2 regions of the Micromonospora sp. WMMA1949 genome follow, and region 2 is predicted to be linked to the other one. Evidence: predicted binding sites of a transcription regulator. Region 2 holds the regulator's gene; the other holds the start of a gene.
What was found. Region 2 encodes HspR, which represses chaperone genes until heat shock. Its sites were predicted from a motif close to TTGAGTNNNNNNNACTCAA; they were not measured.

Region 1: lon (endopeptidase La) is a predicted target of HspR. The motif match lies at 13,210-13,228, and genes of this name have one in related genera.

What each region holds. Positions count from the first base shown of each region.
Region 1 covers NZ_JAPZBG010000001.1:5,490,424-5,506,259, reverse strand. Annotated here, with positions in the region: gene O7607_RS25660 (isocitrate lyase/PEP mutase family protein) at 1-559, opposite strand, end outside; gene O7607_RS25655 (cytochrome P450) at 556-1,500, opposite strand; gene O7607_RS25650 (ArsR/SmtB family transcription factor) at 1,565-2,308, opposite strand; gene O7607_RS25645 (family 43 glycosylhydrolase) at 2,432-4,627, shown strand; gene O7607_RS25640 (M23 family metallopeptidase) at 4,700-5,527, opposite strand; gene O7607_RS25635 (2'-5' RNA ligase family protein) at 5,575-6,108, opposite strand; gene O7607_RS25630 (response regulator transcription factor) at 6,153-6,758, opposite strand; gene O7607_RS25625 (sensor histidine kinase) at 6,755-7,900, opposite strand; gene O7607_RS25620 (hypothetical protein) at 8,033-8,860, shown strand; gene O7607_RS25615 (DEAD/DEAH box helicase) at 9,021-10,778, shown strand; gene lon (endopeptidase La) at 10,851-13,187, opposite strand; gene O7607_RS25605 (histone-like nucleoid-structuring protein Lsr2) at 13,422-13,769, shown strand; gene O7607_RS25600 (hypothetical protein) at 13,976-15,280, opposite strand; gene O7607_RS25595 (DUF2726 domain-containing protein) at 15,535-15,836, opposite strand, start outside.
Region 2 covers NZ_JAPZBG010000001.1:2,521,798-2,537,633, forward strand. Annotated here, with positions in the region: gene O7607_RS11890 (cation:proton antiporter) at 1-294, shown strand, start outside; gene O7607_RS11895 (hypothetical protein) at 460-888, shown strand; gene O7607_RS11900 (hypothetical protein) at 948-1,154, opposite strand; gene O7607_RS11905 (heat shock protein transcriptional repressor HspR) at 1,332-1,772, opposite strand; gene dnaJ (molecular chaperone DnaJ) at 1,797-2,984, opposite strand; gene grpE (nucleotide exchange factor GrpE) at 3,064-3,798, opposite strand; gene dnaK (molecular chaperone DnaK) at 3,847-5,709, opposite strand; gene O7607_RS11925 (ABC transporter) at 5,920-7,740, shown strand; gene O7607_RS11930 (GTPase) at 7,817-9,475, shown strand; gene O7607_RS11935 (hypothetical protein) at 9,527-10,753, shown strand; gene O7607_RS11940 (hypothetical protein) at 10,843-11,607, opposite strand; gene pdhA (pyruvate dehydrogenase (acetyl-transferring) E1 component subunit alpha) at 12,094-13,272, shown strand; gene O7607_RS11950 (alpha-ketoacid dehydrogenase subunit beta) at 13,272-14,261, shown strand; gene O7607_RS11955 (dihydrolipoamide acetyltransferase family protein) at 14,267-15,736, shown strand.

The DNA.
Region 1 (15,836 bases), 3.0 Mb from region 2:
GCACGCCGACCAGGTCGTCGGGCGCGCCCGGCACGAACAGGCAGTCGGCACCGGCGGCCCGGAACGCCGCCGCCCGCCGCCGCGCCTCGGCCAGCGGCGCCGGCACGCCCAGCCACCAGGCGTCGGTGCGGGCGTTGACGACCATCCGCGGCACGGTGGCGCGGACGGCCGCGATCGTGGCGGCGACGTGCTCGGCCGGGGCCAGGCGCCCGTCCGGGCGGCCGTCCTCCAGGTTGACGCCGACCACGCCGAGCGCGGCCAGCTCGCCGACGAAGCGCGCCACCTCCGCCGGGTCGTCGTGGAAGCCGTCTTCGATGTCGACGGTGAGCAGCACCGGCAGCCCTCGGAGCCGGTACGCCAGCTCCAGCGTCTCGGCGCGGGTCGCGCGGACCGCGTCCGGCCGGCCCGCGGCCGCCGCCACGCCCAGGCTGGTCGTGCCGATCGCCGGAAATCCCCGCTCGGCGAGCGCCGCGGCGGAGGCGTGGTCCCAGGCGTTCGGCAGCAGCAGCGGGTCGCCGGGCCGGTGCAGCTCCCGGAACGCGCGGTACCTGTCGGTCATCGCCGGCTCCCCTCGGTCAGCCGGCCGGAGGCGTGGCGCAGGACGTCGACGACGCCTGTCGCCAGGGCGAGCGCGTGCCGCTCCCCCGGACAACCCCGATGGCCGGCGCCGAAGGTCAGCACCCCGCCGGCCGGCTGGGCCCGGAACCGGTCGGGCTCGTCGAAGACGGCCGGATCACGGTTTGCCGCGTCGAACCGCAGCAGCAGCCGGTCCCCCGCCCGCACGCTCTGGCCGCCCAGGCTCAGCGCGTCGGCGGCGACCCGGCGGGTGGCCCGTACCGGTGGGTCCAGCCGCAGCACCTCGGCGAGCAGCGTGGCGGTGGCGAGCCCGTCCGGCGCGGCGCGTCCGTGCCGGACGGCGGCGTCGATCAGCCCGGCGGTGGCGTCGGCGGCCTGCACGAGCAGACCGAGCCGGTTCGCGGTCACCTCGGCCGCGGCCGGTGGCGACATCACCAGCAGCGCGGCGACCGCCCGGTCCGCCCGCCGCTCGGCCGCCGCGTCGGCGCCCGGGTGGTAGGCGGCGGCCACCGCCACCACCTCCGTGGCGGCCGCCGGGTTGGCCAGGCCGAGCCGCTCGGCCAGCACGAGCAGGGGTACGCGCCGAGCCGGCGTCACGTCCTCCTCGCCCGGCAGGTCGAGGATCCGCTCGGTCAGTCGTACGGCGTGACGGCGCAGTTCCTCCGGGTCGAGTGCGTCGAGTGCTGCCACGCCGACGGCTCGCCGCGCGGCATGCCGGTCCGGCGGGCTGAACCGGCTCACCGAGGCCCGCAGCCAGGCGAGCGTGCCCACCGGCCCGTCCGGGACGGACGGCACCACGCAGCGGCTGTCGGTCAGGGCGGCGAGGACGTCGGCGTGCCGGGTGACCACCCAGCCGTCGTCGCCGAGGGTCGGCGGCCCGCAGGGCGGTGTGCCCGGAGCAGCGGTGATCGTCGGTAGTCGCATCGCCCGACCGTAGGGCGGGAACGGTTCGGTGCCGGCCGAACGATCCGCGCGGGCGCGAACCGGGTCAGGCGCGGGCCGGGCCGCTGTCTCGGCCGGCGGGCGGGGCCAGCAGCGCCGGGTCGAGCGCGAGCGCGTCGGCCAGCGCGTCCCGCCCGGCCGGGGTGAGGCGTACCGCCCGGCCGGTCCCGCGCACGGTCCAGCCGAGGTCGAGGAAGCGCCCGCACAGCGCCGCCCCGACCGCGCCGGCCAGGTGTGGACGCCGTTCGGTCCAGTCCAGGCAGTCGCGGACGAGCGGTCGCCGGGTGGCGCGCAGCGGTTCGACGGGTACGCCGAGGCGGTCCAGCCAGCTCATGCCGTCCCCGGTCAGCGCCAGGCCGCCGGTGCGGTCGAGCACGCCACGGTCGAGCAGGGCGTCGTGCAGCAGCACGCCGAGCCGCCCGGCCAGGTGGTCGTAGCAGGTGCGGGCGTACGCGAGGGCGGCCCCGGCCGACGCGGCGCGCAACGTGCGGGGCGGGGTGTCCGGGGCGGGCGCCCGCGCGGCCAGGTCCTCGACGAGCTGGGCGACGCCCGGGTCGGCGAGGCGGACGTACCGGTGGCGGCCCTGCCGCTCCTCGACGAGCAGGCCGCCGGCGACCAGCCGGGTGAGGTGGTCGCTGGCGGTGGACGCGGCCACCCCGGCGGCGCGGGCCAGTTCCCCGGCGGTCCAGGCGCGGCCGTCGAGCAGGGCGAGGCAGAAACCGGCCCGGGTGGGGTCGGCGAGCAGCGCGGCGAACCCGGCGAGTCCGCGCCCGTCGGCGCCAGTGGTCATCGGCCCATGCTGACACGGGCACGGTTCGGGCCGCGCCGAACGGTGCCGGGGTTCTTTACAGCGGTCTCTCCAACGTTGTAGAACGGTGGCACCGCACCTCCGTCTATCCCGAGGGCAGGCCCGATGGGACACCTCCGCCGCGGTGGCGCGCTCGCCGCCGTACTCACGCTTCTGCTCGCCGGCGCGGCCCCCGCGTCCGCCGCCGGGCCCGACCGCTACCGCAACCCGGTCTCCGCCGGGTTCGCCGACACCTTCGCCGACCCGGTCGTGGTGCGCGGCGACGACGGACTCTGGTACGCCTTCGGCACCTCCGACCCGCTACGCGAGGGCGAAGGCCAGGTCCACCGGGTGCCGATCGCCCGCTCCGCCGACCTGGTCGACTGGACCTACGTCGCCGACGCGTTCGCCCCGGACCAGCGGCCCGCCTACGCCGCGCCCGGCTCGGCGTTCTGGGCGCCGGACGTGCGGCGTGTCGACGGGCGCTGGGTCATGTACATGACGGTCACCGACACCACCGTCTCCGACGACACGTTCGACACCGCCGTCGGCGTGGCCACCGCGCCGAGCCCGGCCGGCCCGTGGACGTTCGCCGACACACCGGTGGTCGCGCCGCGTCCGGGGGCGGGCGGCGGTTACCTGTGGACGATCGACCCGAGCCAGCTCACCGGCGCGGACGGTCGCCACTGGCTCTACTACGGCAGCTACTACGGCGGCATCTCGGTCACCGAACTGTCCCCGGACGGGCTGCGCGCGGTCGGCACGCCGACGCCGGTCGCGATCGACAACAAGTTCGAGGGCGCGTACGTGCTGCGCCGCGACGGCTGGTACTACCTGTTCGCGTCCACCGCGAACTGCTGCGCCGGCCCGGCCACCGGCTATTCCGTCCAGGTCGGCCGGTCCCGAGACCCGCGCGGCCCGTTCACCGACCGCGACGGGCAGCGCCTCGACGTGTCCCGGGCCGGCGGCACACCGGTGCTCACCCAGAACGGCAACCGCTGGATCGGCACCGGGCACAACGCGGTCCTCACCGACCTGTCCGGGCAGGACTGGATCGCCTACCACGCGATCGACCGCGCCGACCCGTACCTGGACGAGCCGTTCGGCGTCAACGAGCGGCCGATGCTCCTGGACCGCCTCGACTGGATCGACGGGTGGCCCACAGCGAACGCGGGCGCCGGTCCCTCCGACAGCATCCGGCCCGCGCCGGTCACCACCGGCCCGGTCGACGCCCGCTTTGCCACCGCCGACCTGCGCGGCTGGCGGACCGAGCGCGGCCGGTGGCAGGCTACCGGCGGGGTGCTGACCGGCAGCGGCACGCTCACCTCGCGTACCCGCATCGGCGGTGACCTGCGCGCGGAGGCCGACCTGCGGCTGACCGGCGCGACCACCGCCGGGCTGCGGCTGCACGGCGTGGACGTCCGCGTCGGGCGCGGCCGGCTCACGGCGGGCGCCGCGTCCACCGCGCTGCCCGCCGGCCTCGACCTGCGCGACCGGCACAATCTCGCGATCGAGGTACGCGGGCGGCAACTCGTCGCCACGCTCAGCCCGTCCCGCCTCGGCGACCCGGTGGCCCGGGTGACGGTCCGGCTTCCCCGCCCGGCACCCGGTGAGCTGTCCGTGCGCGCGGACGGCGGCCCGGCCGAGTTCGACAACGTCAGCGTCGCCCGGCTGTACCATCCCGCCCGGCACACCGTCGGCGACCCGCGCGTCGGCCCGGTGCTGCGCGGCTACTCCGACGAGTTCACCGGCGGGCTCGGCCCGGCCTGGCAGTGGGTCCGCCAGGACCCGGCGGCCACCGTGTTCGGCGGCGCGCTGCGCTGGCCGGTGCAGGACGCCGACCTGTCCGGCACCGGCAACACCGCCGGGGTGCTGCTGCGGGACGCGCCCGCCGGGAACTACGTCGCCGAGACCAAGGTGACGCTCGACCTGGGCGAGGACAGCGTCCGCAACTACCAGCAGGCGGGCCTGGTCGCGTACGTCGACGACGACCGCTTCGCCCGGCTGACCCAGGTGGCGATCTGGAACACCCGGCAGGTCGAGTACGGCTACGAGCTGCCCTTCGCCGGGCAACCCGTGTACGGCGGCAGCATCGTCGGCACCCCCGGCACCACCACCTGGCTGCGGCTGGCGCACCGGGTCGACCCGGTGAACGGGGAGCACGAGTTCCGGGCCGGGTCCAGCCGCGACGGCAAGCGCTGGACGTGGGGCGCGGTGTGGACGTTCCCCGCCGACACGACGCCCCGGATCGGGCTGGTGGCGCACGGCGGCGCGACGCCCGCGGTGACCGCCGAGTTCGACTACCTGCGCTTCCACCGCTGACGCCCGCCGGTGCCGGCCACGACTGCCCCTGCCTCGTCGCAGGCAGGGGCGGTCGTGGCGCGCCTGGCCGCCTCAGCCGATGCCGTCGACAGCGGCCCTCAGCGCGTTGATCGACGGGTCCCAGCTGAAGTTCAGGACGGGGATGCCGGACGCGGCGGCATTGCTGTCGCCGCCGAGGACCACCGCCCGCGGCCTACCGGTCCCCTGCGGCACCACGAGGTACCAGTTGCCCTTCACGTTCGCGATGAACACGTCGTCTGCCTCCTGGTCGGGCGGGTTCGGGTTGGCGACGTCCCCGACATGGTTCTCGAAATCCGCCGTCGCGCGGAAGTCCGTCGGGCTGCCGGTGTTCAGCCAGAGGCTCGTGTGCACGTGCGGCCCGACACCGGCGTCGCTGCCGTTCGCCGAGGCGCCGGAGTACGCGATCGTCTGGCCGCGCGACACACGTTGACCGGCGGTGACGATGATCCTCGACAGGTGCAGGTGCCGGGTGTAGTTGCCGTCGTCGTGGGCCATCCCCACGACGCGCCCGGTCGCAGTGGAGGTGTCGGTCTTCACGAGACGGATCGTGCCGTTCGCGGCGGCCACGACCGGGGTTCCGGTGCCGACCGCGTAGTCGGTGCCCGGCTCGGCCGAGGGCGGCGTCCGGCTCCGGTGGTCCTGCCACGAACTCGAGATGCGCACGTTTCCGCACGGCCGCTGATAGGTGCCGGCGGCCCGGGCGGAGGCGGGCAGCAGCGCGAAGGCGGCAGACACCCCGGACGCCGCCAACGCGGCCCCGGTGAGGAAGCCTCGCCTCGACAGTCCCCGCAGGTAGGTGATGCCACCGAGATCCTCGGGCCGCAGATCGCCGAGGCCGGCGAGCGGCGGGCCCGGGTGAGACCCCTCGCTGATGGTCATCGATGCAAAGTAGGGCTGTTTCCGGCGAAGGGCAAGGGCCTGGCGGCTCAGCGGCCGGAACGCGGGCAGGCGGTGGTCAGCTCGCTGACCGTGCGGGTGTCGCCGTCGTAGCTGCGCGCCGCCACGAACGCCCCGGACGGCGGGTGCGCCCCGGCGACCGCCCGGGCGCGGCGCCGGTCCGCCGCGCCGAACCGCAGCGCGAGGCTCAGGTGCGGCACCCACCGGCCGGGCTGGTGCCACGAGTGCCCGCCGGGCGCCTCGGCGAGCACGTCCCACACCGCGCCGTGCAGCGCGACGAGCTGCGGTGTCGGCCGGACCAGCCACACCAGCGGCGCGCTGCCGTCGAGCACCGTCACGCGGCCCAGCCGCACCGGCAGCGGCAGCGCCGCGTCGCAGAGGTCGGCAAGGCGCTGCTCGGCGCCGGGCGGGAACTCCTCCACCGAGGCGAGCGTGAGGTGCGGCCGGTTCGTCGGGTGCGTGTTGCGGGCCAGGCTGGGCAGCCCGGCGGCGGCGAGCCGGTCCCAGGCAGCGCGAACCGCCGCTTCCAGTTCGGGAGAGCAGAGCAGTTCGACCGTCCGCACGTGATCAGGCTAGTCGCCGGCGACCGCCCGCGACGCCCCGTACGTCAGAGCCAGCCGGCCTCCCGCGCCCGCCGTACCGCCTCGGCCCGGTCGGCGGCGCCGAGCTTCTGCACGCAGGCGCTCAGGTGGTTGCGGACCGTGCCGGCGGCGAGGTGGGTACGCCGGGCGATTACCGCTACCGGGGTGCCCAGCTCGGCCAGCCGCAGCGTCTCCAGCTCACGCGGCGTGAGCGGGCACTCCGGCAGGGTGAGCGCGTCGGCCGCGAGCGCCGGATCGACGTAACGCGCGCCGGAGTGCACCCGGCGGATCACGTCGGCCAGCGCACCGCCCGGAGCGCCCTTGGCGAGGAACCCGCGTACGCCGGCGGTGAGCGCCGGCCGGAGCTGGGCGGGCCGGCCGTGTCCGGTGAGGATCACCGGCGCGCAGCCGGGCAGCGCCCGGGTCAGCTCGGCGGCGACCTCGACGCCACCGGGCGGCGGCATCTCCAGGTCGAGCACGGCGACATCGGGGCGGTGGGCCAGCGCCGCGTCCAGGGCGGCGCGTCCGTCGCGGGCGTGCGCGACCACCTCGATGTCCGGTTCCAGGTCGAGCAGCGCGGCCAGCGCGAGCCGGATCAGCTCCTCGTCGTCGGCCAGCAGCACCCGGATCACGGCGTCACCGGTACCGTCGCCACCAGGCTGAACACGCCGTCGGCGGCCTCGGCCCGGACCCGTCCGCCGGCCGGGGCGAGCCGGTCGGCGAGGCCGCGCAGGCCGCCGCTGAGCTGGTCCGGTCCGGTGCCGGCACCGACGCCGTCGTTGCTGACGGTCACTGTCACCACGCCGTCCTCCCGGGTGATCTCGATCCGGCACCAGCCGGCCCGGCTGTGCCGCAGCACGTTGGTTCCGGCCTCGCGCAGCACCGCGGCCAGGTCGGCGGCGACCGCCTCGGGCACCTCACCGGCGGGCGGGACCACCGTCGTGCGGACGCCGCTGGAGCGCAGCACCTCCCCCACCGCGGCGGCCTGCTCAGCCAGGTCGACGGCGCGGTAGCCGTGCACCGCCGCCCGTACCCGGGTCAGCGCCGACCCGGCCAGCCGCCGGGCCTCCGCCGCCTCCCGGGCGGCCCTCGCGGCGTCGCGCGGCGCCAGCCGCTCGGCCAGCTCGGCCTTGAGCGCGATCACCGTGAGGTCGTGGCCGAGCAGATCGTGGACGTCCCGGGCGAAGCGCAGCCGTTCCTCGGCGGCGGCCAGCCGCGCCTGGGCGGCCTGCCCCTGCCGGGCCTCGACGAGCAGGTCCCAGAACCAGACCTGCACCCAGGTGAGCGCGGCGATGCCGGCGCCCACCGTGCCGGTGACCAGCAGTGCCGTGGGCACCGGCCCACCCGTCACCCCGGTGACGACGGCGGACACCGCGAGGACGCCGGCCGCCGCCACCGCCGCGACGACGGGCCGGAACAGCAGCGGCGTCATGCCCACCAGGGACGCCCCGAGCCAGGCCCAGGTGGGCCAGGAGCCGGCCGCGACCGGGCCGAGCAGCGGCAGGCTGAGCAGCGCCGCCACGGTGAGCGCGGCGTGCCGGCGACGGCGGTCCGGTACGGGCAGCCACGGCGTGACGGCGGCGTGCAGCACCCCGATCTGGGCGACGGTGAACGCGAGCAGCCCGGCGGCGCCGAGCGCGACGCGTACCGGGTCGGGTTCGCGGGCCAGGCCGACGGCGGGCAGCAGCACCGTGGTCCACACGTTCGTGGCCAGCGACAGCAGCGTGACCCGCCGGGCCCGGCGCAGCCGGTGGTCCGCCGGATCGACGCTCATGCCCGCTGATCCTAGGGCGTGGACCGGCTCGCCCACCCCTGGGAAACGTCACGGCCGGACCGTGCGATCCGCACGGTTTCCCGATGGCAGATGCGCCTTCTGCGGTGCGCCGGGCGGCGGCAGGGTCGGGGCATGACGGAGATGACTGTGGTCGTACCCCGGCGGTGGGCCGGGTGGGCGCGGACCCGGCACCTGGCCGGGATGGTGGTGGCGATGGTGGCCGGGATGGTGCTGCTCGGGCCGCTGTGGCGGGTGGGCGGGAACCTGCTGGGCGGCGCGGCGGTGCTGGCGCGGCCGGACGTGGCCGCGCTGGTGATGGCGACGAACATGGCGGCGGGCATGGCCGCCTGGATGTGGTACCGGGGGGACGGCCGGGCCGCCACCGCGGAGATGTCGGCGGCCATGTACGTGCCGTTCCTGCTGCTGCTCCCGCCCTGGTGGGCCGGGTGGGTCGGAGACGGGACGCTGCTGCTCGGCGGCCACCTGCTGATGGTGCCGGCGATGCTGCTGGTGGCCCTGCGGCACCGGCACACCGCCGTCGCCCGGCCGCGCCGGCACCCGGTCGCGGCCGCAGTGGCGCGCGGGTGGCCCGCCGGGCTGGCGCTGCTGCTGACCGTGGACATGTGGTTCGCGCCCACGGTCTTCGCGCCGTGGACGCTGCTGGTCCTGCCGGCCGGTTACCTGCTGATCGGCACCTGGCGGCGGCAGTGGGGTGACCGGCGCGCGCTGGCGGCGCAGCTCGCCGGGGCGGCCGTGTGGGGCGGCCTGGCGGTCGTGGCGATGATCGCGTCCGCCGACCTCGCCGGGGTGATCGTCGGGGTGGGCTGGCTCGTCCACGCCGCCTGGGACGCCTGGTACCACCGCACCGGCACGGTGGTGCCGCGCGGGTACGCGCTGTGGTGCGCGGTGTTCGACGTCGGTGTGGGCCTCACCACGCTCCTGGCCGTCCTGTCCCGGTGATCCGCCGTCCTGTCCCGGTGATCCGCCGTCCTGTCCCGGTGATCCGGCGGGGGCACGGGGCCGCGCCGGATCACCCGGAGGGGACGGCACACGGGTGGCGCGGCGAACGTTTGCCCCGGTCGCCGCGACCGCCGCTCGGCGGTGATGAAAAACTTGTCGCATGACCGCCGCACCGACCCCGACCGACCCCGCCGTGCCCGACGACGCCGAGGACGCCTTCGCCTTCGCCGATCTCGGGCTCCGCACCGAGCTGCTGGGCGCGCTGTCCGCGCTCGGGTACGAGGAACCGACGCCGATCCAGCGGGAGGCCATCCCCCCGTTGCTGGCCGGGCAGGATCTGCTGGGCCAGGCGGCCACCGGTACGGGCAAGACCGCCGCGTTCGCGCTGCCGCTGCTGCAGCGGATGCCGGTCGGCCGGGCCGAGGGCGACCCGGTGTCGCTGGTCCTGGTGCCCACCCGGGAGCTGGCCGTGCAGGTCTCCGAGGCGTTCCACCGCTACGGCAAGGACCTGGGCGCCCGGGTGCTGCCGATCTACGGCGGGCAGCCGATCGGCCGGCAGCTGCGCGCGCTCGACCACGGGGTGGACGTGGTGGTGGCGACGCCGGGCCGGGCGCTGGACCACATCGCCCGGGGCACGCTGCGGCTCGGCGCGCTGACCACCGTCGTGCTGGACGAGGCGGACGAGATGCTCGACATGGGCTTCGCCGAGGACATCGAGGCGATCCTGGAGCACGCCCCGGCCGGCCGGCAGACGGTGCTGTTCTCGGCCACCATGCCGGCCCGCATCGACGGGCTGGCCCGGCAGCACCTGACCGACCCGGTGCGCATCCGGATCGAGCGGGAGCGGCCGGTCGCCGGCGAGGCGCCCCGGGTGCGGCAGAGCGCGTACATCGTGGCCCGGGGGCACAAGCCGGCCGCGCTGGGCCGGGTGCTGGACGTGGAGTCGCCCACCGCGGCGATCGTGTTCTGCCGCAGCCGCGAGGAGGTGGACCGGCTCACCGAGACGATGAACGGCCGGGGCTACCGGGCCGAGGCGCTGCACGGCGGGATGAGCCAGGAGCAGCGGGACCGGGTGATGGGCCGGCTGCGCGCCGGCACGGCGGACCTGCTGGTCGCCACCGACGTGGCCGCCCGAGGGCTGGACGTCGAGCAGCTCACCCACGTGGTCAACTACGACGTGCCGTCGGCCCCCGAGTCGTACGTGCACCGAATCGGGCGGGTCGGCCGGGCCGGGCGGGAGGGCGTGGCGATCACGCTCGCCGAGCCGCGTGAGCACCGGATGCTCAAGACCATCGAGCGGGTCACCGGCCAGCGGATCGCCATCGACAAGATCCCCACGGTTGCGGACATGCGGACCCGGCGGCTGGAGCTGACCCAGGGCGCGCTGCGGGAGAGCCTGCTGGAGGACGACCTCGACCCGTACCGGGCGATCGTGGAGTCGCTCACCGACGAGTTCGACCTGGTCGAGGTGGCGCTGGCGGCGGTGAAGCTGGCGCACGAGGCGACGTCGCCGGGCTCGGACGACGAGGAGGAGATCCCGCAGGTCCCGGTCCGGGGCCCGCGCGAGGGCCGGCCGGAGACCGGCGGGCGGGGCGACCGCCGGGGCCCGGGCCGTCCGCGTACCGGCGGGGCGACGCAGGTCTTCATCGGGCTGGGCCGCCGGGCCGGGGTGCGTCCGCAGGACCTGGTCGGCGCGATCACCGGGGAGACCCGGGTCAGCGGCCGGGACATCGGCTCGATCGAGATCGCCGACCGGTTCTCGCTGGTCGAGGTGCCGCAGGGGGTGGCCGACGAGGTGATCGCCGCGCTGCGCGGCACCACCATCAAGGGGCGCAAGGCGACGGTGCGCCGGGACCGGGACGGCGACGGCCCGGGCGAGCGCCGCGACCGCGGCTACGAGCGGCGCGACCGCCGCTGAGCCCGGCGCGACCGGCAGCCGGGTACGACGGCGCCCCGGCCACCGTGGGTACGGTGGCCGGGGCGACTGTCGTCAGGCCGCGGCGAGCGCCGGGCCGTCCAGCGCCTGGGTGCCGATCTCGGCCGGGCGAAGCGCCAGCGCGAGCACGTCCGCCACGTCGGACAGCGTGTGCACGGTCAACGCCTCCCGCACCTGCGCCGGCAGGTCGTCCAGGTCCGGCTCGTTGCGCTTCGGGATGATCACCTCGGTGAGACCGGCCCGGTGCGCGGCGAGCAGCTTCTGCTTCACCCCGCCGATCGGCAGCACCCGGCCGGAGAGCGTCACCTCGCCGGTCATCCCGAACTCGGGTCGTACCGGTCGTCCGGTCACCAGGGACGCCAGCGCGGTCACCATGGTGATGCCGGCGCTCGGGCCGTCCTTCGGTACCGCGCCCGCCGGAACGTGCAGGTGGATCCGCCGCCCGGCCAGCGCGTTCGGGTCCAGCCCGTAGCGCCGTCCGTTCGACCGCAGGTACGACCACGCGATGTGCGCGGACTCCTTCATCACGTCGCCGAGCTGGCCGGTGAGCGTCAGCCCCGGCTCACCCTCCATGGTGGTGGCCTCGATGAACAGCACGTCCCCACCGGCGCCGGTGACGGCCAGGCCGGTCGCCACGCCGGGCACGGCGGTGCGTTCGGCCGACTCCGGGGTGAACTTCGGCCGGCCCAGGTACCGGGCCAGGTTGCCGGCGTCCACGTGCACCGGCGCGGGGTCGCCGGCCAGCGCGACTGTCACCTTGCGCAGGATCTTGGCGAGGGCCCGTTCGAGCTGCCGGACGCCCGCCTCGCGGGTGTACTCGCCCGCGATCAGGGCCAGCGCCTCGTCGGCGACGGTGACCTCCTCGGCGGTCAGCCCGGCCCGTTCCCGCTGCCGGGGCAGCAGGTGGTCGCGGGCGATGGCGACCTTCTCGTCCTCGGTGTAGCCGTCCAGCGCGACCAGCTCCATCCGGTCCAGCAGCGGGCCGGGGATCGCCTCCACGACGTTCGCGGTGGCGAGGAACAGCACGTCGGACAGGTCGAGGTCGACCTCGAGGTAGTGGTCGCGGAACGTGTGGTTCTGCGCCGGGTCGAGCACCTCCAGCAGGGCGGCGGCCGGGTCGCCGGCGTAACCGGCGGCCAGCTTGTCGACCTCGTCGAGCAGCACGACCGGGTTCATCGAGCCGGCCTCGCGCAGCGCCCGCACGATCCGGCCGGGCAGCGCGCCGACGTAGGTGCGCCGGTGGCCGCGGATCTCCGCCTCGTCCCGGACACCGCCGAGGGAGACGCGGACGAAGGTGCGGCCCAGCGCCCGGGCGACCGACTCGCCGAGGCTGGTCTTGCCGACACCGGGCGGGCCGGCGAGGCCCAGCACGGCGCCGGAGCCGCGTCCGCCGACCACGCCGAGGTTGCGCTCCGCGCGCCGGTTGCGCACCGCGAGGTACTCCAGGATGCGGTCCTTCACGTCGGCCAGGCCGGCGTGGTCGGCGTCGAGCACGGCACGGGCCGCGGCCAGGTCGGTGTTGTCCTGGGTACGCGTGTTCCACGGCATTTCCAGGACGGTGTCCAGCCAGGTACGGATCCAGCCCGCCTCGGGTGAGGCGTCACTGGCCCGCTCGAGCTTGCCGACCTCGCGCAGCGCCGCCTCGCGTACCTTCTCCGGCAGGTCGGCGGACTCCACCCGGGAGCGGTAGTCGGCGGAGCCGTCCGGCTCGTCCTCGCCGAGTTCCTTGCGGATCGCGGCGAGCTGCTGGCGCAGCAGGAACTCGCGCTGGGACTTCTCCAGCCCCTCGCGGACGTCGCTGTTGATCTGCTCGGTGACCTCCTGCTCGGCCAGGTGTTCCTTGACCCAGCCGACGAGCAGGTCCAGCCGGGCGGTGACGTCCGGCGCGGCGAGCAGTTCGGTCTTCTGCGTCAGGCTGAGCCAGGGCGCGTAACCGGCCGAGTCGGCCAGCTCGGACAGGTCGGTCATCCGCTCCATCGCGTCGATCACCTGCCAGGCGCCGCGCTGCTGCAGGACCGAGGTCATGAGCGCGCGGTACTCGCGGGCGAGTTCCCGGGCGCGCCCGGCCGGGGCGGGTTCGTCGAGTGTGGTCGCCTCGACCCAGAGCGCGGCGCCGGGACCGGGCACGCCGGAGCCGATGCGGGCACGGGCGAGACCGCGGACGACCGCCGCCGGTTCGCCGCTGGGCAGCCGGCCCACCTTCTCGATCGTCGCGACGACGCCGACGGAGCCGTACTCGCCGTCGATGCGGGGTACGGCCAGGAGTTCCTTGTCGCCGGTGGCGCGGGCCGCGTCGACGGCGGCCTGGGTGGTCGGGTCGAGGGTCACCGGGATGACCATCCCGGGCAGCAGGACGGCGTCGGTCAGAGGAAGTACCGGAAGAGTTGCCATCGAACACCTGCCATCATGTTGGTTGAGCGTGTCTGGCTCAAGTAACAAAACGTGTCCCTTGTTCCGGGTTGTGACCCACGCCACTCCTCAACGTCGCGCTCCCGCGCTCCGTGCCCAATGGCGGCATCCTTTACCGCGACCCGCCGAATGGGAAGAGTCGGCTATTGTTGCGGAATTACCGTGCGGTAGGTCAAACTCTTAGCCACACCCCGCCCGACACAGGGAGTAATGGCGATGGCAAGGAAAGTAATCACCGTTCTGACCGACGACCTCGACGGCGGAAAGGCCGATCGGACCGTCGAGTTCAGCCTGGACGGCGCGGCGTACACGATCGACGTCTCCGACGAGAACGCGGGCGTCCTGCGCAAGGCCCTGGATCCGTACATCAGCGCTGGCAGGCGAATCGGTCGGGGAACGACCGAAGCTCCTCGCGGCGCCCGCCGCACCACCCGGCCGAGCACCTCGGGAATGGACCGCGAGCAGAACCGCGCCATCCGGGAATGGGCCGCCAAGAACGGGTTCGAGATTTCCGAGCGCGGGCGCATCCCGGTGTCGGTGGTCGAGGCGTACAAGAACCGCTGATCACCGCCGGTTCACCGTCGGGCGTCCCGGGGTCACGCTGAGAAATCGGCGCGGCCCCGATCGGCTTTCTACGGTCGGTACTTTCATCCGACCGGATACCGCCGGCATGAAATTTCCTCCGGGACCACGTCCCGCCGTTTCGGTCCGCGCAAACGGCCGCGGCCGCCCGGAGGAGTCCCCCGGACGGCCGCGGCCGTTCGTCAGTGTCAGTTGACCCGGATGCGCACCACGTCGATGGCGGGGGTCTGGTTCGCCCGCTCCATCATCGGGATGCGGTGCGAGCCGTCACCGGCCCAGACCGCGCACTGCGCCACGCCCGACTGGGCCAGGCCCGGGATCTGGATCAGCACGTCGTCCGGCTGGTTGCCGCCCCGGCCGTCCTCGGTGGCGACGAAGAAGGCCGGCACGTCCTGCGGGTTCGGAGGCTGCCGGGTGCTGCCGAGCATCCGGCAGGCGGTGTGGAAGTGACCGCGCACCAGGCCCTCGCCGTTGAGCAGCGAGCTCTCCAGGTAGTAGCCACCCTGGCCGGCGGCGAGGAAGCGGTCCCGCACCAGGTTCTTGGTGGTGACCCGCAGCGTGAACGGTTGATTGCGCCGCACCTGGTTCGGGAACTGCGTGATCAGCAGCGACGGGTTGTTCGCCGCGGCGCCGACCTCACCGAACGCGGTGCTCACGCACCGGTTGCCGTTCTGGAAACCGTCGTGCGCCTGGAGCTGGCTGCCGGAGCAGTCCTTGGCGAGCACGTTCAGGCCGTTGCCGCCGCCGTTGTTCTGGCCACCGCCGTTGTTGTTCCCGCCACCGTTGTTGCCGCCGGTGTTTCCGCCGTTCTGGCCGCCGTTGTTGTTGCCGCCGTTCTGACCCCCGTTGTTGTTCCCGCCGTTCTGGCCGCCACCGGTGCCGGGGGCGTCGGTCAGCGCGCACTGGGCGAGCTGGTCCAGGCCCTGCGGGCGCTGGGCGACCCGGCCGATGGCGGTGGCGATCCGGTTGAGCGCCGCGGTCCGCTTGTCCGCGAGCGGACGCAGGATCGCGTTGTTGATGAAGTCACCGCCGTTGCGGCCCTCCGCCGCGAGCCGCCGGTTCGCATCCGCGATCTGGGACTGCAGCAATGCCAGGGTGCGGTCCACCTCGGCGCGGGCCCGGTCGGGCACCTGCGGCAGCCGGCTGCGGACGTCCGGGCAGGCCACGGTCGGGGTGCCGGCGCCGGCGCCGCCCGCGTTCGTCTGCTGGCACTCGGCCGGCGACATCTGGCCGTCGCCCCAGTGGTTGCGGACCCACCGGCCGTTCTGCCAGGTACGGGTGGTGCTGCCCTGACCGTCCGGGGCGGTCGCCCCCGAGCTCGCGGGCACGCAGGACGCCGACGCGGCGCGGGTGGTCGTCCGCCGGTCCTGGGCGGACGAGATCTGGGTGACGGCGACGATGCCGCCGAAGACCGCGAGCGTGCCGACCACTGCCAGCAACCGCTTGCTCCGCGCGTTACCGGATGACCGGCGCGCCCGTGTGGACCTGCGCATCGAATTGCTCTCCTTCTCGATCCGGTAGTTGACTGGTGATCCCGGCGGACCGACGAATTCGGGGTGTGAGATCACTGCGACGCTCAGTCGCGCGTCAATGGCCGACGGTGCCCTTTCCGCACCGTCTCCGCGCCGTCCGGGCGCGGCGGGGAAGATCTGCGTCCATTCCCGATGAGGTACGGAGCGCCGTCGGCGAAGGTTCAACCGGAGATCGGAAAAAAATCGAAAAGTCGCCGTCCTCGGACGAGGACGGCTCAGTCGGCGCAGAGGTGCTCGAAGGCGAACCCGCCGTCGAAGGAATCCCGCTGCGCGGCGAGCGCGCGTACCCGCCGGAGAAGCTCGTCCCGGTCCACCTCGGACGGTGCGGCGGCGTCGAGGTCACGCAGCCGCTCCCCCAGCGCCGCCACGGCCAGATCCTCGGCGAGCCGCCCCGGGTCGACGCCGCAGGAGAAGCCGCGCGAGGTCAGCCGTACCCGCTCCAGCAGGCAGCGGCCGGGCCGCACCTCGGCCCAGGCCCAGCCCTCCGCCGGGCCGCCGGTCCAGCGCACGTGCAACC
Region 2 (15,836 bases):
GGCTACCTGGCCGCCCGCCGGGTCGGGATCGCCGAGCCCGGGCGCTGGCGGGCCGGTCTGGCGCTGACCCCGCGTGGCGAGTTCTCCATCGTCATCGCCGGGCTGGCCGTCTCGGCCATCTACCCGGTGGAACCGAAGCTCGCCGCGCTCGCCACCGCGTACGTGTTGATCACGGTGGTGACCGGGCCGCTGCTCGCCCGGCTGCCCGACACCCGATGGTTCAAGCAGTGGCTGCGCAGCCGCGCCGCCGCCGCACGGCCGCCCGCGCCGCTGCCCCTGGGCTCCGGCGACTGACACGGCGCGGGGCCGGATCAGCCGACGGCAGATCCGGCCCGGCGTTGTCAAATTGATCCCGGGAAGGTCTACCACTGCTCCGCCCAACCGCGTTAACGTTTCGGCCCAGCAGCCAGGGTCCGCGGGTGGTCTGCGCCCCCGCCAGCGCAAGCGGAAGGTCGGCCGGTGAGCGTGCAGGAAGAGACGTTCCGCGGCTTCGCCAACCCGGTCGATCCCTCGCCCGCCGAGCTCCGCTCGTGGGCGTATCAGCCGGATTCGGTGCCGCTGACCTCGATGCCGCCCGACTGGGATCTGCTCGTCGCCGGTGACCACCTGGTGCAGACGCTGTTCGACCTGGCGATGGACCAGGGCTGCCCGGCGCGGCGGTTCGCGCTGCACTGCCTCTACATCTACGCCGCCGACGGCATCCGGACGAACTTCCGCGCCCACCCCAAGCGCCGGTTCCGCAAGCTGGTCGAGCAGGCCGAGAAGTCCGGCGACGACCTGATGCGCAACTGGGCGCACAACAGCCGGGTGCTGCTCGCCCGGCCGGACCTCTTCGTCTACCGGGACTGGTGCGAGGGCGGCCTGGTCCGCGAGAACCGCCGCCTCTGACACGAACGACGAACGGGCCGGGATCCCCCGTGGATCCCGGCCCGCACGTCGGCGGATCGTCAGGTCGATCCGCCCTGCTTCTTGCGCCGCTCGTCGTCCCGTGCCCGGTCCACGCCGTGGTCCGTCTGGTCGGCGAAGCGCCCTTCCTTGACCTTGTCGCTGAAGCGTCCCTCGGTGACCCGGTCGAACCGCTCGCGGACGTTCTCGGCCACCTTTTCCAGCCGTTCCTCCGCGCGCTCGGCCACCTTCTTCGCCGGTTCCGCCATGGCTCCCCCCGCCAGCCCGGAGTCCGCTATGAGGCTTTTGCCCCTGCGGAAAAGCCTAATCGACAGTGCCCCGACGTACCCCGGATTCCCCTGACCCGGGCCGCGAACCGGCCCGGGAAAGGACGAAGGCCGGCGCGGCCCCGGGGGAGCGGGGCGCGCCGGCCTTCCGGTACGAGGTCAGCGGTCGGGAGCGCGGCGCGGACGCCAGACGACGAGCGCGGTGGACGTGCGGTTGGTGGGTACGAGATCGCCGCGGGGGAAGCCACCGAGCGACTCCAGCTCGGCGATCCGCCGGTACGCGGCGTCCAGTTCCGCCTCCAGCCGGGCCACCCGCTGCTGCGCCTCTTCGAGCAGCCGCTCCAACCCGATGATCCGCTTGACCCCGGCCAGGTTGATCCCGTCGTCCTGGCTGAGGCGCTGCACCTCGCGGAGCAGCACCACGTCCCGGACGCTGTACCGGCGACCGCCGCCGGACGCCCGGCCGGCCTGCACCAGGCCCAGCCGGTCGTACTGGCGCAGCGTCTGGGGGTGCATCCCCGCCATCCGCGCGGCCACCGAGATCATCAAGACCTTGGCCTCGTAGGCCGGGTCACCCGAGCCGACGTACTCCTCCGACATGCCCGCTCACCTCCGCTGCCGACCTCAACTGAATCGACGTACCCGCGCGTCGAGATGTTCCCGCGCGGCGGGCGGAGTCTGCGCCGCGAAGGTCTCCAGCGCCGCCCGCGCCTCGTCCGACACCTTCGCCGGGACCACCACGTCGAGCGTGACCAGCAGGTCACCGGCGCGGCCGTCCTTGCGTACGACGCCCTTGCCGCGGGCGCGCAGCACCCGCCCACCGGGCGTACCCGGTGGCACCCGCAGGGTCACCGTCCCGTCCAGGGTCGGTACGCGCAGGTCCGTGCCGAGAACCGCCTCGGCGTACGTGATCGGGACGGTCAGGGTCAGGTCGTCCCCGGTACGCCCGAACAGCTCGTCCGGGCGGACCTTCACCTGTACGAACAGGTCACCGGCCGGGCCGCCCCGCTCGCCGGGCTCACCCCGGCCGGCCAGGCGGATCCGCTGCCCGTCGGCCACACCCGCCGGGAAGCGCACGTTGAGCGTGCGGGTCTTGGTGACCCCGCCGGTGCCGTGGCACTCCGGGCACTTCTCCTCAACGATCGTGCCGACGCCCTGGCAGTTGCGGCACGGCTCGGAGAAGCTGAACGACCCCTGGTTGCGGGTGGTCACCCCGGCGCCGTGGCAGACCGGGCAGGCCACCGGCTGGGTGCCGGGCTTCGCGCCGTTGCCGTGGCAGGTGTCGCAGACTCCGGGGGCGCGCAGCGTCAGCGGCAGCGTGACGCCACGTACCGCGTCGGTGAAGTCGAGCGCGACCTCGGTCTCGACGTCCCGCCCGCGGGCCGGGCCACGCGGACGTGCCGGACCGCCGGCGCCCCCGCCACCGGAGAAGATCGAGCTGAACAGGTCGGTGAAGCCACCGCCGCTGAACCGGCTGTCGCCGCCGCCCGCGCCGCCGCCGAACAGGTCGGAGACGTCGAACGGCATGCCACCCGGCTGGCCCCCGCCGCGGGCGTTGCGCCGGAAGGCACCGGAGCCGAACAGCGAGCGCATCTCGTCGTACTCGCGGCGCTTCTTCTCGTCACCGAGCACCGCGTACGCCTCGGAGACGGTCTTGAACCGCTCCTCGGCACCGGTGTCGCCGGGGTTGTGGTCCGGGTGCGACTCCCGGGCCAACTTGCGGTACGCCTTCTTGATCTCGTCCGAGGAGGCGGACTTGTCCACGCCCAACGCGGCGTAGTAGTCCTTCTCGATCCAGTCCTTGGAACTCACCGGTCCACCCCCTTCCACGGGTCGAATCCCGGTCGTCCCGCCCGCCCGGTGCGGGCGGGCGGGACGTCACGGGTCGGCACTACTCCGGGTCCGCGACCGCGACCATGGCGGGCCGCAGCAGCCGCTCGCCGAGCTGGTAACCGCGCCGCATGACCTGTACGCAGGTCGGCTCGGTCACGTCGGCGGAGGTCTGGTGTGCCACCGCCTCGTGCCGGGTCGGGTCGAACGGGTCACCGGTCTCGCCGAACGCGGTCAGGCCGAACTTGGCCAGCGCGCCGGTGAGCTGCTCGGCCACACTGCCGAACGGGCCCACCAGGTCGCCGTGCTCGCGCGCCCGGTCCAGGTCGTCGAGGATCGGCAGCAGCGCGGTGAGCACCGCCCCGGTGGCCTGCTCCTGCACCAGGTTGCGGTCCCGGTCGACCCGCTTGCGGTAGTTGGCGTACTCCGCCGTGACCCGCTGGAGGTCGCGGGTGCGCTCCTCCAGGTCGGTGCGGAGCGACTCCAGCTCGGCACCGAGCGGCGCGTCCGTGCCGGTCCCGCCCTTCGGCTCGGCGGGCGCGTCGACCACGGCCGGACCGCTGACCTCGGCCTCGCCGCCGATCTCGTCGACCACGACCTCGGCCTCCTCGACCAGCCCTTCGGCGGGCGCGTCGGCGGCCGCGTCGGCCGCCGAGGCGTCGTTCGCGGGCTGCTCGGTCACCTTGCCGAGCTTGCGCTTGTCACGGATGACGACCCGGGGTTCGTCGCCGGCGTCCTTGCCGGCGCCCGCCGACCCGGTGGCACCCGGGTCGGCCGCGCGTGGCTTGTCCGTCATGCGGTTACCTCATCCCTCTGCCGTGCGAATCGTGTCCGGGACCGGATGTCACTTCTTGTCCTCGTCCACGATCTCCGCGTCGACCACGTCGTCGTCGCCACCGGCCTTCGGGCCACCGGCCGCACCGGCACCGGCACCCGGCCCGGCAGCGCCCGGGGCGGTCTGCTCGCCCTCCTGCTGCTGGGCGTAGAGCAGCGAGCCCGCCTGCTGGGAGACCTGCGCCAGCTTCTCGTGCGCGGACTTGATCTTCTCGATGTCCTGCCCGCCGAGGGCGCTGCGCAGCTCGCCGAGCGCCTCGTTGAGCTGGTCGCGGTTCTCGCCGGGCAGCTTGTCGCCGCTCTCGGCGAGGAACTTCTCGGTCTGCCACTGGAGCGCCTCGGCCACGTTGCGGGTCTCGGCCTCCTCACGGCGACGCTTGTCCTCGTCGGCGTGCTCCTCGGCGTCCCGGCGCATCCGCTCGATGTCGTCCTTCGGCAGCGAGGAGCCGCCGGTGATCGTCATCTTCTGCTCCTTGCCGGTGCCCAGGTCCTTGGCGTGCACGTTCACGATGCCGTTGGCGTCGATGTCGAACGTGACCTCGATCTGGGGCACGCCGCGCGGGGCCGGCGGGAGACCGGTCAGCTCGAAGGTGCCGAGCTTCTTGTTGTAGGCGGCGATGTCCCGCTCGCCCTGGAACACCTGGATCAGCACCGACGGCTGGTTGTCGTCGGCGGTGGTGAACACCTCGGAGCGCTTGGTCGGGATGGTGGTGTTGCGCTCGATGAGCTTGGTGAAGATGCCGCCCTTGGTCTCGATGCCCAGGCTCAGCGGGGTCACGTCGAGCAGCAGGACGTCCTTGACCTCGCCCTTGAGCACACCGGCCTGCAGGGCGGCGCCGACGGCGACGACCTCGTCCGGGTTGACGCCCTTGTTCGGGTCGCGGCCGGTGAGCTGCTTGACCAGGTCGGTCACGGCCGGCATCCGGGTCGAGCCGCCGACCAGGATGACGTGGTCGACGTCGGAGATCTTGATGCCGGCGTCCTTGACGGCCTGCTCGAACGGGCCCTTGCAGCGGTCCAGCAGGTCCTGCGTCATGCGCTGGAACTCGGCGCGGCTGAGCGTCACGTCGAGGTGCAGCGGGCCGGCCGAACCGGCGGTGATGTACGGCAGGTTGATGTTGCTGGTAGTCGCGGCGGACAGCTCGATCTTGGCCTTCTCGGCGGCCTCCTTGAGCCGCTGCATGGCCATCTTGTCCTGCGAGAGGTCGATGCCGTGCTCGCCGCGGAACGTCTTCACCAGGTGGTCGATGATGCGCTGGTCCCAGTCGTCACCACCGAGCTGGTTGTCACCGCTGGTGGACTTGACCTCCACCACGCCCTCGGCCAGCTCCAGCAGCGACACGTCGAAGGTGCCGCCGCCGAGGTCGAAGACCAGGACGGTCTGCTCCTTGGAGCCCTTGTCCAGGCCGTACGCCAGGGCCGCCGCGGTCGGCTCGTTCACGATCCGCAGCACGTTGAAGCCGGCGATCTCACCGGCCTCCTTGGTGGCCTGACGCTGCCCGTCGTTGAAGTAGGCCGGGACGGTGATCACCGCGTCGGTGATCTGCTCGCCCAGGTACGCCTCGGCGTCCCGCTTGAGCTTCATCAGCGTGCGCGCCGAGATCTCCTGCGGGGTGTACTTCTTGCCGTCGATGTCGACGGTCCAGTTGGTGCCGATCTCACGCTTGACCGACCGGATGGTCCGGTCGGGGTTGGTCACCGCCTGGCGCTTGGCGACCTCACCGACGAGCACCTCGCCGTTGCGGGCGAACGCGACGATCGAGGGAGTCGTACGCGAGCCCTCGGCGTTGGCGATGACGGTGGGCTCACCGCCCTCGAGAACGCTGACGCAGGAGTTCGTCGTGCCGAGGTCGATGCCGACCGCACGTGCCATGTTCGCTTCCTCGCTTCGTAACGGGTGAGCAGGTCAGACGGCCTGCCCGGCGGGTCGCCCGGAAGCGACCGCACCATAAGTTGAGTGAACTTGACTCAATAGTGCCACGCGATCGCCGATCCGCAAGTCGAGGTTGAGCCGACCCGGCGCAACCCGACCGTTACTACTGTCCGGTTGTCTTACCTTGCGTCGGTCGGGCACGCTTTAGCGGTGACGACGCATGGCGATTCCGCCACCCGTGCCGGCGCGCCCGCCGTCGCAGCCCGCACCGGAGCCACCACCGGCGACGACCAGCCTGCTCACGCCGCCGACGGCCTGCCCGCCGCGCTCTCCGGACTGCGGGCGGCGATCGATGCGGCCCGCTTCCCGCTCGCCCTCCCCTCGGCCGAGCCGGCCCGGCACGCCGCGGCGAGCGTCACCGACCAGCTCGACGACTACCTGCTGCCCCGGCTGGCCCGGCTCGACGCCCCGCTCCTGGTGGTCGTCGGCGGCTCCACCGGCGCCGGCAAGTCGACGCTCGTCAACAGCCTGGTCAAGGCGCGGGTCAGCGCGGCCGGTGTGCTCCGCCCCACCACCCGCTCCCCGGTGCTGGTGTGCAGCCCGACCGACGCGGCCTGGTTCCGGCAGGGCGACCTGCTGCCCGGCCTGACCCGGACCACCGAGCCCAGCGAGCAGCCGGGCACCCTGCACCTGGTCACCGCACCGGCACTGCCGCCCGGCCTGGCCTTCCTCGACGCGCCGGACATCGACTCTGTGGTCGACGCCAACCGGGCGCTCGCCGGTCAGCTGCTCGCCGCCGCCGACCTCTGGCTGTTCGTCACCACCGCCGCCCGGTACGCCGACGCCGTCCCCTGGGAGCTGCTGCGCAGCGCCCGCGCCCGGGGCACCGCCGTGGCGATGGTGCTGGACCGGGTCCCCCCGGAGGCAGCCGACGAGGTCGCCGCCCACCTGTCCGAGATGCTCGCCGAGCAGGAGCTGGGTGCCGCGCCGCTGTTCGTGCTGCCGGAGACCTGGGTGGACGGGCAGGGGCTGCTGCCGGACCGGATCACCGCACCGCTCAGCGACTGGTTCTCCCGGCTCGCCGCCGACGCCGAGGCCCGCGCCGCGGTGGTCCGGCAGACGCTCGACGGCGCGCTGGCCGCGCTGCACCCGGTGGTGGAGGCGCTGGCCGAGGCCGCCGACGAGCAGGTCACCGCCGCCGACGCGCTGGACGAGCGGGTCCAGGCCGCGTACCGCAGCGCGGAGCGCAGCGTCGACCAGGGGCTCAAGGACGGCCGGCTGCTGCGCGGTGAGGTGCTGGCGCGCTGGCAGGAGTTCATCGGCACCGGCGACTTCTTCCGCGGGCTGGAGGCCCGCATCGGGCGGCTGCGCGACCGGGTGGTCGCGGCGGTCACCGGGCGGCCCGCTCCCGCCGCGGAACTGCGTACCGCGATCGAGTCCCAGCTCGTCACGCTGCTGCGCGGGGTGGCGGCCGAGGCGGCGGAGAACGCGTACACCGGCTGGAAGGCGCACCCGGCGGGCGCGGCGCTGCTGGAGCCGGACCTGGCGCACCCCTCGGCCGACCTGCCGGAGCGGGCCGAGCAGCTGGTCCGCGACTGGCAGCGCGGCGTGCTGGAGCTGGTCCGGGTCGAGGGCGGCGACCGGCGGTTCGTGGCGCGCACCGCCGCGTACGCGGTGAACGCCACCGGCCTCGCCGTCATGATCGGCGTGTTCGCCTCCACCGCGTTCATCCCCACCGGGCTGGAGGTCGCCGCGGGCACCGGCACGGCGGTCGCCGGGCAGACGGTGCTCCAGGCGATCTTCGGCGACCAGGCGGTCCGCAACCTGGCCCGCAAGGCCCGCGTCGACCTGCTCGACCGGGTGGGCAAGCTGCTGGCCGAGGAGGCCGAGCGCTTCCTGAGCCGCACCGAGGCCGAACGCCCGGCCGCGAACGCCGGTGCGGCGCTGCGCTGGTCCGCCGTCGAGGTCGAGCGGGCCCGGCACCGCAGCGGTCTGTTCCCGACGAACACCGAGCAGGACGGTCGCCTGTGAGCGCGAGGAGTGAGCCGATCCTGCGAGCCCCGCAGGCGCGAACGAGGATGACACAGTGAGCAACGTCGTCGGACGGATGCGTGACGCGCTGCGCGGCGAGCAGCGGGTCGACCCGGACGTGCTGATCGAGCGCCTCCAGGCGATCCAGCGGTTCCTGGCCGCGGTGGACGGCGACGTGCCCGACGCTCAACTGGTCGCCGCGCACACGGTGGTCGAGCGCGCCGGTGACCGGCTCGCGCTCTCCGGCCGACACACGGTGGTCGCGCTCGCCGGTGCGACGGGCAGCGGCAAGTCGAGCCTGTTCAACTCGCTGGCGCGGCTCGACCTCTCCCCGGTGGGCGTACGCCGCCCCACCACGGGTGTCGCGCACGCCTGCGTGTGGGGCCCGCTGGACGGCGCGGTCCGGCTGCTCGACTGGATCGGGGTGCTGCCCCGGCACCGGTTCGTCCGGGAGAGCCCGCTGGACGCCGACGACGAGTCGAACCTGCACGGCCTGGTCCTGCTCGACCTGCCCGACTTCGACTCGGTGCAGCACGGCCACCGGCTGGAGGTGGACCGCCTGCTCGGCCTGGTCGACCTGGTGGTCTGGGTGGTCGACCCGCAGAAGTACGCCGACCGCGTGATCCACACGAGCTACCTGCGCGAGTTCCACAGGCACAAGGACGTCACGGTCGTGGTGCTCAACCAGGCCGACCGGCTGCACCCGACCGAGCTGCCCAGGGTCCTGGACGACCTGCGCCGGCTGCTCGATGACGACGGGCTGGGCGGGGTGCCGCTGCTGCCGACCGTCGCGGTGGACCCGAACGGGCTGGACGGGCTGCGGGCCGAACTGGAGCGTACGGTCGCCGAACGGCAGGCCGCGCTGCGCCGGCTCTCCGGCGACGTGGACGCCGTGGTGGCCGATCTCGAACCGCTCGTGGGGCCGGAGCCACCGCGCACCCGGCCCGGTGACGCCTCGGCGCAGGAGCTGACCCGGGCCCTCGCCGGCGCGGCCGGGGTGCCGACGGTGGCGGCGGCGGTCGAGGGGGCGTACCGGCACCGGGCGGTCGGCAACACCGGCTGGCCGCTGCTGCGGAGCTGGCGCAAGCTGCGGCCGGATCCGCTGCGCCGGCTGCACCTGTCCGGGCGGGATCCGGACGCGCCGGCGGAGAGCCTGGTCGCGGCCACCTCCGTACCCGATCCGACGGCCGCGCAGCGCTCGGCGGTCACGCTGGCGATCCGCGCGGTGGCCGAGCGGGCCGGTGGCGGTCTGCCCACGCCGTGGCCCGCCGCGGTGACCTCCGCGGCCCGGGGCCGGCAGGCCGACCTGCCGGGCGCGCTCGACCACGCGGTCGCCGCGACCGACCTGGGCATGGACCGCCGGCCCGCCTGGTGGCGGGTGGTCGGCGCGCTGCAGTGGGTGGTCACCCTCGCCGCGCTGGCCGGCCTGGTCTGGCTGATCATCGGGTACGCGGTGCGCCTGCTCGGCCTGCCGCCGCTGGAGCACCCGACGCTCGGTGTGGTGCCCTGGCCCACCGTCCTGCTGCTCGGCGGCCTGCTGGCCGGGCTGCTGATCGCGGCGCTGACCCGGCCGGTGGTCGGGTGGGCGGCCCGGCGGGCCCGGGCGCGGGCCGAGCAACGCCTGCTCACGTCGGTGGGCAGCGTCTCCGAGAAGTACGTGCTGGACCCGGTCTGGGCGGTGCTGACGCGCTACGGCACGGCCCGGGACGCGCTGCGCGAGGCGGGACGGCGCTAGACCGGCGTGCTGACCGGTGTGGGGGCGGCCGGTGCGGCGTAGGGTCGATACATGGCCACGCCACAGACCCCCTACGACGCGGTGCTGCACGCCGCGCGCGACGTGACGAGGCTCGACTCGGCCCTGGACGCGGAGATGCTCGGCGCCGCGTTGCTGGGCAGCGTCTACGCCGTCGCGGAGCACGACCGGGAGCAGGCCGTCCGCGACTTCGTCACCGGTTTCCTCGCCGCCACGTCCCGGCGCCGCAGCGCCGCCGCGACCACCCTGCGGGCCGTCTTCGCCGCCCTGGTGCCCGACGCCGAGGGCGCCGCCCGGGTCCGTCCCGGCGCGTACGCCCCGTCGTGGGCCGGTCAGCTGGGCCGGGTGCGCGTCACCGGCGCCTGGGCCTACGGCGACGTGTACGGCGACCAGACCTCCTACCTCGCCACGTTCGCGTACGACGACGAGGAGGAGGGCGGCCCGGAGCACGCGCTGGTGGCCTTGGTCGACCACAACATCGGCATCACCAAGGACGTCTTCGTCGGCGGCCCGGCCGGGCGGATCGTCGAGCAGGCCCGGGAGATCTGCACCGAGGACGAGTTCACCTGGTTCCGCACCGAGGACCCGGCCCGGATGCACGCCGAGGTGAGCCGTCACCTGGCGGTCACCGACGACCTGGCCGAACTGCCCGCGCAGGGCTCGCTCGCCACCGACCGGGCGCTCGTGGGCGCGCGGCTGGCCGCACTCCCGGGGCCGACACCGCCGGCCGGTCCGGCCGTGATGCCGGCGCCGACAGACGAGGAGCGCACCCGCCTGGTCCGCGCGTTCCTCGACTCGCCGGAGGCGGCCCGCTTCGGCCTGCCCGAGGTGGCCGACGGCGAGCTGGCCTCGCTGCACTTCTGCCTCGGCCTGCTGCTCGACCACGCGGCCAGCTTCCCGGACGCCGACCCGATGCGGTGGAGCCCGATGGTGGCCGAGCTGTTCCTGCTCGACTGGGTGCACCGCCGTGCCGTGCTGGACATGGACGACGCGGCGATGCTGCCCCGGGTGCTGCGCGCCTGGGCGGCGTACGCGGCCCGGCAGCGCGGGCTTTCGCAGTCGGCCGCCGCCCGGACGGACGAGGCGATCACCGAGATGGTCCCGGAGTTCGCTCGGCTCTACAGCACCGGCGAGCGGCGCAGCCCCGCCACCGCGGCGGTGGCCCAGCTCATGGCGGACGGGGTGGACCCGGACGACCCGGAGGCGCTGAACGCCTGGATCGAGGCGAACCGCCACCGCCTGACCGACGACCCGGCCTAGGCATTCACGCCCGCATGATCGGCACCATCTCGGCGAGGTGGCTGCATCGGGCCGGGCGGGACCGCACCACTACGGCGAAGTGGTGTCGATCATGAGGTGTGGGACACCGACGGGCGAACCGGGCCGGACGGAACAGAGGTGGCGGACGGTCCGGCGGTACCCGGCGGATCGGCGGGGCCCGACGGATCGACAGGACCGGACGTACCCGATGGGCCGGAGGGCTCGGACGTCGGTTCCGACGAGGGCTCGGAGGTGGGCGTCGGCTCGGCCGTCGTGACCGACGGCTCGGGGCTCGGGCTCGGCTCGGGCGTCGGCGTGGCCGGATCGGACGGCGAGTGTGACGGCGACGGTGAGGGCACCGGCGACGGGCGGGGCGGGCGGACCGGGGTGGGCCGGACCGGCGCGGCCGGCGGCGGGGGCGCGGCGACCGGGCGGGACCGGTGCCGGGAGCCGAGGTCGCTGTCGTCGGGCAGGGCCGGTGCCGCCGGGAGCACCGGCCGCGCCGGGGGCACCGAGGTCACGTCGACGGCGGGCGTGGGCGTGGACGGCACCGGGGCCTGGGTGCCCTGGGGCATCGGGATGACCACCGGACCGACCGAGGGGGTCGGCAGGAACGGGGTGCTGGTGTCGGGGAGGGCGCTGTTGCCGACGGTGGCGGATCCGGTGCTGATCGCGGCGAGGATCGGCATGGAGGCGGTGCCGGCGAGCAGCGCCACGGTGAGCAGGTAGCCGCGGCTGGGACCGCCCGTTCCGGGGGCGCGGTGGGCACCCACGACCCGGCGGTACGGGGAGGCGGGCAGGGCCCGGTGGCGGCCGAGGAAGGGCGTACCGGGCGGACCCTCTGGTTCGGACACCGGCACACTCCTCACGCACGGACGGGACGGGAGAGCACGCGCGAATATCAGGACAAATGCCGCGCCGTGGCTCATCGCAAGCTTGACCCAGTGACGCTCAGTTCACCAGTCGCAACCGCGTGTCGACACACATTTTGTGCGTCGACCGCTCCCGCCACTGGGGACAAAAGCGCTTATCCGTCATGAACCCGATGGAACCTCACCGGCGAGGGAGGCCATACTGTGGGCCCGCTCACCTCCTCTGCCATCATTCAGACACGACGGCAACGCAGCCGCCACTTCCGCGTACCCCGCGGCTGGTGCGGAACGGTGCCGGCGCTCCCGGGCCTGGGTCTGTCCCGACGGACTCCGGCTCACGCCGCGCGGCAACCCCTACCGGGGTCAGGCGCGGTCGCCAGGGACCGACCCGGCACCAGCCGGGCGGGCGCACGAGGTGCGCGGCTCGGGTAACCCCCGGCGCCGGCGCAGACAGACAGGGAGAGACGGATGGCAAAGGGCGACCCCGGGGCCGCCACCCGCAGTAAGCGGGCCGCACCCCGTACCAGACGCGCCGCCGCGACCGGTGAAGCGGAACTCGTACAGCTGCTCACCCCCGAGGGTGAGCGGATCGAGAGCGCGCTCGGCCCGGACGGGACCGAGTACCGCGTCGACTTCACCGACGAGGAGTACCGCGGGCTCTACCGCGACCTCGTCCTGGTCCGCAAGCTGGACGCCGAGGCCACCGCCCTGCAGCGCCAGGGTGAACTGGGACTGTGGGCGAGCCTGCTGGGCCAGGAGGCCGCGCAGGTCGGCTCCGGCCGGGCGCTGCGTATGCAGGACATGGCCTTCCCGACCTACCGCGAGCACGGCGTGCTCTACTGCCGCGGCATCGACCCGATCATGCCGCTGGGCCTGTTCCGCGGCGTCGACCAGGGCGGCTGGGACCCGAACGAGTTCAAGTTCAACATGTACACGATCGTCATCGGGGCGCAGACCCTGCACGCGACCGGGTACGCCATGGGTGTCGCCATGGACGGCAAGACCGGCGGCGAGGACGGCGAGGCGGTCATCGCCTACTTCGGCGACGGCGCCACCAGCCAGGGCGACGTCAACGAGTCGTTCGTCTGGGCCAGCGTCTTCAACGCCCCGCTGGTGTTCTTCTGCCAGAACAACCAGTACGCCATCTCCGAGCCGCTGGAGCGGCAGACCCGCGTGCCGCTGTACCGGCGGGCCGGCGGGTTCGGCTTCCCGGGTGTCCGGGTGGACGGCAACGACGTGCTCGCGTCGTACGCGGTGACCCGGCACGCGCTGGACAACGCGCGCAACGGCCAGGGCCCGAGCCTGATCGAGGCGTACACCTACCGGATGGGCGCGCACACCACCTCCGACGACCCGACCCGCTACCGCATCGCCAGCGAGGTCGAGGCGTGGCAGGCCAAGGACCCGATCGCCCGGATGAAGGCGTTCCTGACCAAGCAGAAGATCGCCGACGAGTCGTTCTTCACCGCTGTCGACGAGCAGGCCCGCACCGAGTCGGTGCACCTGCGCGAGCGCGTGCTCGCCATGCCCGACCCGCAGCCGGTGACCATGTTCGACCACGTCTACCCCAACGGCTCTCCCGAACTGGACGAGCAGCGGGCCCGGTTCACGCAGTACATGGAGTCCTTCGAGGGGAGCGCGCACTGATGGCCACGGAGACGCTCACCCTCGGCAAGGCACTCAACACCGGTCTGCGGCGGGCCCTGGAGAACGACCCGAAGGTCGTCATCATGGGCGAGGACGTCGGCAAGCTCGGCGGCGTGTTCCGGATCACCGACGGCCTCCAGAAGGACTTCGGCGACCAGCGCGTGATCGACACCCCGCTGGCCGAGTCCGGCATCATCGGCACCGCCGTCGGCCTGGCCATCCGTGGCTTCCGGCCGGTCTGCGAGATCCAGTTCGACGGCTTCGTCTACCCCGCGTACGACCAGATCGTGTCGCAGGTGGCGAAGATGCACTACCGCTCGCAGGGCAAGGTGCGGATCCCGATGGTCATCCGCATCCCGTTCGGCGGCGGCATCGGCGCCGTCGAGCACCACTCCGAGTCGCCCGAGGCGTACTTCGCGCACACCGCCGGTCTGAAGGTGGTGAGCTGCGCGAACCCGCAGGACGCGTACGTGATGATCCAGCAGGCGATCGCCTCGGACGACCCGATCGTGTTCCTGGAGCCGAAGCGGCGCTACTGGGAGAAGGGTCCGGTGGACCTGGAGGCGCCGATCGCCGACGCGTACCCGCTGCACTCGGCCCGGGTCGCGCGGCCCGGCACCGACGCGACGGTGCTGGCGTACGGCCCGATGGTCCGCACCGCGCTCGACGCGGCCACCGCCGCCGCCGAGGACGGCCGCGAGCTGGAGGTCATCGACCTGCGGACGATCTCGCCGCTGGACCTGACCGCCGCGTACGAGTCGGTGCGGCGCACCGGCCGCTGCGTGGTCGTGCACGAGGCCCCGGGCAACCTGGGTCTCGGGTCGGAGATCGCGGCCCGGATCACCGAGGAGTGCTTCTACTCCCTGGAGTCCCCGGTGCTGCGGGTGACCGGCTTCGACACCCCCTACCCGGCCGCCCGGGTGGAGGAGGAGTACCTGCCCGACCTGGACCGGGTGCTCGACGCCGTCGACCGCACGTTCGGCTGGTGAGCGGCATGTCCCGGATCAAGGAGTTCAACCTTCCCGACCTGGGCGAGGGCCTGACCGAGGGCGAGATCCTTGCCTGGCTGGTCAAGGTCGGCGACGACATCGAGCTGAACCAGCCGATCGTCGAGGTGGAGACCGCCAAGGCGGCGGTCGAGATCCCGGCGAAGTGGGCCGGACGGGTGCAGGCGATCTTCCACCCGGAGGGGTCCACCGTCGAGGTCGGCGTGCCGATCATCGCGATCGACACCGACCCGGGCGCCGGCCCGATCGAGGAGTCCACCACCGCGACTCCCGCGTCGGACCTGCCGGCCCCGTCGGCCGCGTCGCTGGCCGCGGTCCAGGTCGCGCCCGCCGAGGGCATGGTCGAGCCGGGCCTGATCGGTGGTGTGGCCCCGGGTGGGCGTACCGCCGTGCTGGTCGGCTACGGCCCGCGCAACGCCCCGGCCAAGCGCCGCCCGCGCAAGGGTGACGCGCCGGCCGCGGCACCGGCTCAGGCCGCCCCGGTGGCACCCGCGCCGGTCCCCGCCCCGCCCGCGCCTGCGCCTGCGCCTGCGCCTGCGGTGAACGGCAACGGCCGGGTCTCCGGCCCGGTGCTGGCCAAGCCGCCGGTCCGCAAGCTGGCGAAGGATCTCGGCATCGACCTGGCCACGCTCACCGGCTCGGGTCCGCTCGGCTCGATCACCCGTGAGGACGTACAGCGGGCGGCGAGCGCGACCCCGGCGGCGGCCGAGCCGCTGACGGTCGCGGCACCGGCCGCGTCGGCCGCGAGCTTCGGCGCGGACCGCGAGCAGCGCATCCCGGTCAAGGGGGTACGCAAGCTCACGGCGGAGAACATGGCCCGCTCGGCGTTCACCGCCCCGCACGTGACGGAGTTCCTGACCGTCGACGTGACCCGGGCGATGAAGGTGCTGGACCGGCTGCGTGACCGGCGCGAGTGGCGGGACGTGCGGGTCTCGCCGCTGCTGCTGGTCGCCAAGGCGGTGCTGCTGGCGGTCAAGCGGCACCCGATGGTCAACTCGACCTGGGCCGGCGACGAGATCGTGGTGAAGGAGTACGTCAACCTCGGCATCGCGGCGGCCACCGAGCGCGGCCTGATCGTGCCGAACATCAAGGACGCCGGGCGGCTCTCGCTGCGCGAGCTGGCGGACGCGATGACGGATCTGGTGCAGACCGCGAAGTCGGGGAAGACGTCCCCGGCGGACATGTCCGGCGGCACGCTCACCATCACCAACGTCGGCGTCTTCGGCGTCGACACCGGTACGCCGATCCTGCCCCCGGGCGAGTCGGCGATCCTCGCCTTCGGCGCGGTACGGGAGCAGCCGTGGGTGCACAAGGGCAAGGTGAAGCCGCGCCTGGTGACCACGCTGGGCCTGTCCTTCGACCACCGGATCATCGACGGCGAGCTGGGCTCGAAGTTCCTCCGCGACATCGGTGAGTTCCTGGCCGACCCGGAGGCGGCGCTGCTCGCCTGGACCTGACGTACCGATCGCTCCGGTCACGGCCGGTGTGCCACGGGTGAACACCCGGCACACCGGCCGTGACCGTTTTGGGAACGGAATCATAGGATCCGGGGGCGCG